2 regions of the Kitasatospora sp. NPDC004723 genome follow, and region 1 is predicted to be linked to the other one. Evidence: riboswitches for the same ligand, from Rfam matches in the RefSeq annotation. Region 1 holds a riboswitch; the other holds the start of a gene.
The links. A riboswitch is a leader RNA that binds a small molecule or an ion and turns the genes downstream of it on or off. The one in region 1 is predicted to bind magnesium.

Region 1 (4,407 bases):
ATGTGGAGGGTGAGGTCGGACAGCAGCAGGCGGGCGGCGACGCGCACGTCGACACCACGGATGGTGATCAAGGGGATGACGCTCCGTAACAGCTAGCGGACACACGGGTGGCGTGGAAGCGGGTCCGTCAGCTAGGAGATGCGGGGCGTCGACATGGCGCCGAGGTTAACCCGCGGCGCCCGGCGGGCGCATCCCGATTTACCGGGGGACCGACATTCCGGAAAGTCCTTGCCCGGGCATGTCCGTGACATGTTCGATGTGCCCATGGGGCGTAGCGAGCTCGTTCTGATGACCGATCACAGCTCGACCGAAGGCAGCCGGGAGGCGTTGGCGGCCGCCGTTCGGCGGCTCACCGGACGGGCACCGGTGCTGCTCGACGCGCGGCACTTCATGACCGGCGGACCGGACGGGCCGGCCGGCGGCGGCCGGGTGCGCGGCACCGGCGACGGCGTCGCCCTGGAGGTTCCCGCCGAGGGCCTCGCGGTGACCGCCTGGTCGGTGATCCTCTACGAGATACCGCCGCACCGGCGCCCGGAGCTCGTCGGCTGCCAGCGGATCCTGCGCGAGCACGGTGTCCGCTCGCTCGGCACCGCCGCCGACGGATGGCGGACGGCGAGCGACAAGCGGCTCACCGTCGAGAGCTTCGCCCGCGACGGCGTGCGCCAGATGCCCACCGTCACGCTCTCCCGGCCCACCGCCGCCGAGGCCGCCGAGGTGTTCGACCGGCTCGGCGGCGACGTCTGGGCCCGCCCGACCGTCGGTATGAGCGGGCAGGACGTCTTCCACGTCACCACCCACGCCCAGCTCGCCGAGGCGGCCGAGTGCTACGCGCAGGCCGGCACCGACTGGCTGCTCGCCCGGGACGCCCGCAACTTCACCGCCGACGGCCGCCGCCACCAGTACCGGGTGACCGTGCTCGGCGGGCGGGCACTGCGCGCCGTCGAACACGTGCAGGACGACCCGGACGAGCCGTGCAACCTCGCCCGGGGCGCCGTCTCCACCCCGCTGCCGCTGGCGGAGCTGCCCGCCGGGCTGGCGGAGCTGGCGGTGGCGGCCACCGGGTCGGTCGGGCTGCCGTTCGCGGCCGTCGACCTCGCGGCGGAGAGCGGCGGCGTGGTCTTCGAGGTCAACGTCCACCCCGCGTTCGGCTCGCCCGGCGCGCTGGAGGCGGTCGCCGTGCCGTACGTGGCGGCCCACCTCGGGTCCTCCCACTGACCCCGGAGCCGCCCCCGAAGCCGCTCCCGATCCGGCTCCGGCCCGACCCTCGGTCCACCCAAGGAACGTGACGCGGCGTCGGAAAACCGCACGCAGCGGTGCCCGCCGCCGCTGCGCGCCCCTGCCGGGTCACCGCAGGACCCCCGGTCGAAGGACCCCTTTCGGGGGTACTAGACTCGGGGAGGTTGTGAAGGCACCTCGTTCGGTGAGGCGTCGCCATGGACACAGGCCACTGACCCCACGACGTCGAGAGACGCCCAGGGTCAGGACAGGTCTCCCCGGCCTAAGGGGTGACCCCAAGTGGCTGCATCCCGGAATCCCGGGGCGCTACGCCGTGGCGTGCCAAAGCTCTGACGAGATTCAGGGGTGCCCACCCGACGTCGCGGCGCCCGTGCGCGCCCGCTCGGCGGTGTGGAGCCTCCTGGTGGCCCGGTAACGGCGACCCCGCGCGGGCGCCCCGACGGCGAGGAGGTGAGAGCAGTGGAGTGCGGTAGTCCGGGTCGAAGTCGGCCCCGCCCCAGGACGTCCCCCACTCTTCCTGGCACCCGGCACCCCTCCTCCCGTACCGCTCCCGACCCCCGCCGCACCGCCCGCCGCTGACCCCGGCGCGGACGCGCGCGGCCCGGGCGCGGTGCGTGGTGGAGGACGGCCGGGCGCCTCCCGCCCGCCCCGCACCCCGCGACGTGCCACGTCCCCGGGTGCGGCGGCCCCCGAACCGCGGAGGTACCCCGTCATGTCCGACTGGCGTGTGCGCGCTGTGCGCGCGAGCAAGCGTCCCTTCACCCGTCCCGTCACCCCGGCCGGCGGCGCGCCCGCCCAGCCCGCCCCCGAGCACTCCATGGACCCGCGCCCGGACCAGCCGGTCGAGCACGTGAGCCTGGAGCGCTCCGTCGTCGACGCGGCCGTCTACCGCGACGGCCACCGGGTGCAGTCGGCCGCCAACCTGGCCGACGTCTACCGCGAACTGCCCGGCAAGCCCGGCACGATGGCCTGGATCGGTCTCTACCGCCCCGCCGAGGCCCAGCTGCTGGAGGCCGCCGAGCGGTTCAACCTGCACGAACTGGCCGTCGAGGACGCCATCGTCGCCCACCAGCGCCCCAAGCTGGAGCGCTACGGCGACACCCTCTTCGTGGTCCTGCGCGCCGCCCGCTACCTGGACGACGTGGAGGAGGTCGACTTCGGCGAGATCCACCTCTTCGTCGGCCCCGACTTCGTCCTCACCGTCCGCCACTCCCAGGCCCCCGACCTCTCCGCCGTCCGCCGCCGCGTGGAGGCCGACCCCGAACTGCTGGCCCTCGGCCCCGAGGCCGTCCTGTACGCCGTGCTCGACGCCGTCGTCGACGGCTACGCCCCGGTCATCGCCGGCCTCCAGCACGACATCGACGAGATCGAGACCGAGGTCTTCGGCGGCGACCCGCAGGTGTCCCGGCGCATCTACGAACTCTCCCGCGAGGTCATCGAGTTCCAGCGCGCCACCCGCCCGCTGCTGGAGATCATGAAGAGCCTGGAGGCCGGCTTCGGCAAGTACGGCACCGACGAGGAGCTCCAGCGCTACCTGCGCGACGTCGCCGACCACGCCACCTACGCCGCCGAGCGCGTCGACGGCTTCCGCCAGATGCTGCAGAACATCCTCACCGTCAACGCCACCCTGGTCTCCCAGCGGCAGAACGAGGAGATGAAGCAGCTCGCCGAGGCCGGCCACGCCCAGAACGACGAGATCAAGAAGATCTCCTCCTGGGCGGCCATCCTCTTCGCCCCGACCCTGATCGGCACCGTCTACGGCATGAACTTCGACGAGATGCCGGAACTCCACTGGGCCTTCGGCTACCCCTTCGCCATCGCGCTGATGGCCCTCGTCTGCACCAGCCTCTACTTGATCTTCAAGCGCCGCAACTGGCTCTGACGCCTCCGGCGGGCGACGAAGGGGTACCAGGGGAGGATGGCCGCCGGCGGCGCTTCGCGATAGGAGGTCTGCCGACGGGGCGCCCACGGATGGTCACGATTCGGGAGCGCCGCGCTTGGTCCGAGCGCGGTCCCTTGCGGCGGGAGGTGACCTGGCGTCAGTCAAGGGATGGAGTGGGCGACTTGGTTGGGAGGCGAAGCCTTCGTGTCAAGGCCCGTGGCGGTGCTGTCGGCGGTGGCGCGGACCTTCAGGAGGATGAGGGGCCGGGGTCGGGGGCCCGACCGGAGGCGGAGGGAGGATCCGCCTGTCGGTGCATGGGCCGGTAGTCGGTGTGCCTGCTAATTTCCCGGACCATGGGATCACGTGGAGCACGTGGGATGGCGGCGCAACAGGCGATCGAGGGGCTCCGGGAACTCGTCGGAGCGGGGCTGACGGCCGAGAAGGTGTTCCGCAGGGCCGACGAACTGCTGCGCACGCTCCTGGAGTACGACGCGGTCTGCTGGCACTCGGCGGACCCGGCGACCGGGTTGGTGACCTCGGTGCTGAGCGACGACCTCAGCCTGGTGGGGTTCGAGAACGCCGTGCGTCTGGAGGTGTGGGCGGACGACGTGGCGACCTTTCCCGCGATCCGCCGCAGTGGCGTCCGCGCGGAGACGCTCAGCCGGGCGACCAAGGGCCGGCCGGCGGACAGTGTGCGGTTCCGCGAACTGATCGGCCCGGCCGGGTTCGGCGACGAACTGCGGGCGGTGTTCGACGCACATGGTGGGATGTGGGGCTGCGCGGCGTTCATGCGGGCCGCCGACCGGGGGCCGTTCCTGGCCCAGCAGCGGGAGCTCGCGGACCTCGCCGCGCGCCACCTGGGCAATGCCCTGCGGGCCTGCCACGTGCCGCCGGCCGTCGCCGAGGGCCGCGGGGAGGCGGAGCCGGGCTGGTCGCGGGACGACGGTCCGGCCGTGGTGGTGCTCGGTCCGGCGAACCGGCCGCTGGCACTGTCCGGGCCGGCGGAGGAACTGCTCGGCCGGTTGGCCGACCCGAGCCGGACCTCGCTCGGTGTGCCGACCGCGTTCGCGGTGGCCGCCGAACAGGCCCGCCGGGCGGCGCGCGGGCTGGCCACGCCGCAGTCGAAGATCCGGGTGCAGGACGGTGACGGCCGGTGGTACGTGCTGCACGGTTCGACCCTGAAGGGCGGCAGCGAGGGCGAGGTGACGGTGGTCGCGGCCCCGGCGACCCCCGCCGACGCGATGCCGCTCTACCTCTCCGCGTACGGGCTGACGGCGCGTGAGCAGGAG
Region 2 (4,407 bases), on a different contig from region 1:
GGGCGAGCAGGTCGCGCAGGCTCTTGAAGCTCATGGCGGATCTCCGTGCGTCGTGGTGCGGGTGGGGCGGCGCGTGCGTGGTCAGAGGGAGTAGCGGGTCTCGGCGAGCCGGTGCAGGCGGCGCCAGACCAGCCGGTTGAGGAGGACGACGTACAGGCTCATCACCGCGACCCCGGCGAGCAGGTGCGGCCGGTCGCCGCGTTCGGTGGCCCGGGCGATGTAGGCGCCGAGGCCGGTCGCGGTGAGGGTGGTGCTGCCGAAGGTGACCACCTCGGCGACGATGGAGGCGTTCCAGGCGCCGCCGGAGGCGGTGAGGCCGCCGGTGACGTAGGCGGGGAAGATCCCGGGCACGATCAGGCGGCGCCAGCGCTGCCGGCCGCGCACGCCGAGGTCGTCCATGGCCTCGCGCAGGTCGGTGGGGATGGCCATGGCGCCGGCGATGGTGTTGAACAGGATGTACCACTGGGCGCCGAGGGCCATCAGCACGATGCCGCCGACGTCGATCGACAGACCGGTCCTGAGGAGGAACCAGACGACCAGGGGGAACAGGAAGTTGGCGGGGAAGCTGGCCAGCACCTGGACGACGGGCTGGGCGATGCGGGTGAGCCTCGGCGAGAAGCCGATCTTCACACCGATCGGCACCCAGACCAGGGTGGCCACCGCCACCAGGACGACGACGCGGGCCAGGGTGGCCAGCCCGAGCAGCAGCGGCTCGCCGAACACGCCGAGGCCGGTGCGGTCGTCCAGGTAGCGGCCCAGGTCGATCAGGCCCCAGAGGATCAGGCCCCCGGCGACGACGGCGAAGGCGAGGTCGCCGGCACGCCGGCGGCCGGTGCCGACGGCGAGCGGGCGGTCGTCGGTGCCCAGCAGCCGTCCGGCGCGGGACAGTGCCAGGGCGGCCGGGCGGAACAGGCGGCCGAGCAGCTCGGGCCAGTGGGAGCGGCGCAGGAAGTCCAGGACGACGGAGCGCTGGACCTCGGTGGCCTCGGACTGCTCGTTCTTGAACTTCTCCGCCCAGGCGGTGAGCGGGCGCCAGAACAGGAAGTTCACGCCGATCACCATGACGGCCATGGTGACGATCGCCCAGCCGACCTTGCCGAGGTCGCCGGCGGCGATGGCGGCGCCCGCGTAGGAGCCGACGCCGGGCAGGGCGTACGTCTGGTTGTTGACGCTGATCGCCTCGGAGGCGACGAGGAAGAACCAGCCGCCGCCGAAGCTCATCATGCCGTTCCAGACCAGGCCGATCATGCCGGAGGGCACCTCGACCTTCCAGAAGCGCATCCACCTGGTGAAGCGGAAGGAGCGGGACAGCTCGTCGAGTTCGCGCGGCAGCGAGGTGAGGGCGGCGTAGAAGCCGAAGGTCATGTTCCACGCCTGGGAGGTGAAGATCGCGAAGACCGCCGCGCATTCGAGGCCGAGCACGGAGCCGGGGAACAGCGCGAGGAAGCCGGTGACCGCCACGGTGAGGAAGGCCAGTACGGGGACGGACTGGAGGATGTCCAGTGCCGGGATGAGGATGCGCTCCAGACGGCGGCTCTTGGCGGCGGCGTAGGCGTAGCCGAAGGTGAAGACGACCGAGGCGGCGAGGGCGGCGAACATCCGCAGCAGCGAGCGTGCGGCGTCGTAGGGGAGCCGGGCGGGGGTGGTGTCGACATCGGCGCCGCGGCCGGTGGAGAAACGGACCGTGGTGCCCTGTCCGACCCGCAGCGCGAGGTAGAGCAGGACCAGGACGGCGGCGGCGACGACCACGTCCACCCAGGTCATCCGGGACAGCCGGCCGGCCACGCGGGACGGCAGCGAGGTCCGGGCCGGGGCCGCGGGGAACGGCTTGGGGAACGTCATGCCGAGAACCTCCGTGCGCTGAACTGCCGGTTGTCGCCCGCGGGAGCGGTGGGACTGGTCCGCGTGGTGCGGCTGCCGGTGCGGGCCAGGAGGAGGGCGAGGACGAGGCCGGTGACGGAGGAACCGAACAGGACGCCGCCGATCACGGATCGCAGACCGGTGGGAGCGGTGCCCAGGGCGACGGCCTCGAGGGCCAGGACTGCCAGGACTCCGGTGATGGCGATGCCTCTGCCCGTCCGGCGGGGGCGTGCGACTACGGTCATGGGGACGGCCTCCTTCTGACGTCTGATCTGCTGTGGTTCGGGTGGTGCCGGTGGTGCGGTGCTGTCCTCAGGCGAGTGCGGACTGCTCGGTGCGGTCGTGCTCGTCCTCCAGGTGCCAGTGCAGGTCGCGCACGCCCGGTTCCAGCGAGAGCCGGGTGACGACCTGTTCGAGCGCCGGGGCGACCTGTCCGGTGATGGCGACGGTGGCGCGCAGGCTGGTGATCTCGCCGCTGTCGGTGCGGCGGGCCCGCAGGCCGGTGGGCGCGAGGCCGGAGGCGGCGAGGGCCTGCAGGAGCAGGGCGCGGATGTGGGTCTCGGACTTGCGGTCGCAGGCCAGGTGGATGGTGGCGCGGGTGGCGGAGTCGGGGTCGCTGCCGGACTGCGGGGCACGGTCGAGCAGCCGGCCGGCCGGGCGCAGGACCAGGTGGACGGCGAGCACGGTCAGGGTGCCGAGGGCGGCGAGCTCCAGCTTGCCGGAGCCGGCGAGCACTCCGACGGCGGCCGAACACCACAGCGTGGCGGCGGTGTTGAGACCGCGGACGCCGGCGCCGTCGCGCAGGATGACGCCACCGCCGAGGAAGCCGATGCCGGAGACGACGTAGGAGGCGACCCTGGTGGGGCTGCTGGGGTCGCCGACGGCCTCGCTGTAGAGGACGAACAGGGTGGCGCCGGCGGCGACCAGGGCGTTGGTGCGCAGGCCGGCCATCCGGGCCCGCCATTGGCGTTCGACGCCGATCAGCGCGCCGCAGGCGACGCCGGTGGCGAGGCGGAGGAGGAAGTCGACGGTCGGGACGATCATCGGTGTGGCGTTGGCGGCGGTCATGACGGGCCTCCCGGCCCCCGGAAGCGGGGGAGGTCAGGGGGCGCGCGGCAGCAGGTCCCCCCGAGGGCGGGCGCGCCGCGACGCGCCGCGACGGCCCGGGAGCCGATGAGGGCATGGCGGAGCCGAGGCGGCGGCGTGCGGTGCGGCGCCGGAATCGTGTGCGGGGAGAACGGTTACCGCGTGCCGGAGGTGAACGAGGGCAGGCGGGTGCAGGGGCGACTGTGGCCCGGACTACTGCAATCCATGTCTCTCGCCTCCTCCCGGCCGGACGCACCCTCACGGTGCGTGTCATCGACGCGGCAAGGAGTTCGCCGGCGCGCGACAGCGGCCGGCTCACCCCAACTCGTCAGAGCTTTGGCACTCCACGGCGTAATCCGGCCCACCGGCCGGAAGCCACTTGGGATCAACCCTTAACCCGGGAAGACCTGTCCTGAACCTGGGCGTCTCTCGACGTCGTCGGGTCAGTGGCCTGTGTCCGTGAAGACGCCTCACCGAACGAGGTGCCTCTTCAAACCTCGAAAAGCATAGACCCTCGCCCGCGCCATACTTGCGTTCTTGGTAGAACCTTTGCCTTGGCGTGCGGGGAGGTGCCGGCCGCCGCCGCCGGGTTCGGCGGCGGAACGCGCCCGCGCCGCCGGGTCGGTGGGGCCCGGCGGCGGGGGTGGCACCGCGCGTGCGGTCGGTGCCGGGGGGCGATCAGGCGTGCTGCGCCCCGTTGAAGACGTTGTAGGCGTCGTCGCGGTAGTAGGAACTCACCGCCCACCACTTGCCCTGCCAGCTGTAGCCCGTCACGAAGTCGCCGGTCTGCACGGCCGAACCGTCGGTCTGGTCGTAGTTCACGAAGAACGGTCCGCCGCTGGAACCTCCGCTCAGGCCGTTGCAGTTGTCGATCAGCGCGGTGGACGGCTGCTCGGGGCCGGCCACCGGCTGGCCGCCGCACCAGAGCATGTGCTCCTGGGCGGCCGGGGTCTTCCCGGGGATGCCGATGATGTGCGCGTAGTTGTTGATGGGCTGGTTGAAGCCGATGCCGGTGGCCCCGACGACGTCCGCGATGTGCCGGCCGTTGAGGGTGTTCAGCACGATGAAGGCGATGTCGCCCTGCGGGGCGGGAGCGTCCACCCAGCCGGCCGACCGCCAGGACCACCAGCCGTAGGGGGCGTTGCCCGCGTCGTAGCCGGGCGCGAACTTGAAGTCGCTGCCGCCCTCGACGCAGTGCCGGGCGGTGGCGATGACGTCGCGGTTGGCGCTGGAGACGACGTTGGCGGTGCACACGCCGCCGCCGGTGAGCAGGCGCCCGGTGGTGACCCAGACGCTGGCCTTGGCGAGCGAGGGCGCGCCGGACGTCGGGGCGACGGCGGGTTCGGTCGCGTGGATCTTCAGTGGCCGGCCGTCGAGGGAGCTCCGCGTCTCGGGTGTCCAGGTGGTGGTGGCGGCGTTCGCCGGGTTGATCAGGACGTGGGTGCCGCCGCCGACCCGTTC

Region 2: linked by a shared signal. The riboswitch ahead of ABZW10_RS07200 (MgtC/SapB family protein) and the one ahead of ABZW10_RS03330 (magnesium and cobalt transport protein CorA) in region 1 are both predicted to bind magnesium.

The regions. Positions count from the first base shown of each region.
Region 1 covers NZ_JBEXJT010000002.1:67,490-71,896, forward strand. The annotation lists gene ABZW10_RS03320 (ABC-F family ATP-binding cassette domain-containing protein) at 1-71, opposite strand, end outside; gene ABZW10_RS03325 (alpha-L-glutamate ligase) at 289-1,215, shown strand; M-box (ykoK) riboswitch at 1,406-1,588, shown strand; gene ABZW10_RS03330 (magnesium and cobalt transport protein CorA) at 1,949-3,118, shown strand; gene ABZW10_RS03335 (helix-turn-helix transcriptional regulator) at 3,496-4,407, shown strand, end outside.
Region 2 covers NZ_JBEXJT010000004.1:140,977-145,383, reverse strand. The annotation lists gene ABZW10_RS07215 (nitrate/sulfonate/bicarbonate ABC transporter ATP-binding protein) at 1-34, opposite strand, end outside; gene ABZW10_RS07210 (ABC transporter permease subunit) at 82-1,842, opposite strand; gene ABZW10_RS07205 (hypothetical protein) at 1,839-2,105, opposite strand; gene ABZW10_RS07200 (MgtC/SapB family protein) at 2,173-2,928, opposite strand; M-box (ykoK) riboswitch at 3,259-3,435, opposite strand; gene ABZW10_RS07195 (peptidase) at 3,625-4,407, opposite strand, start outside.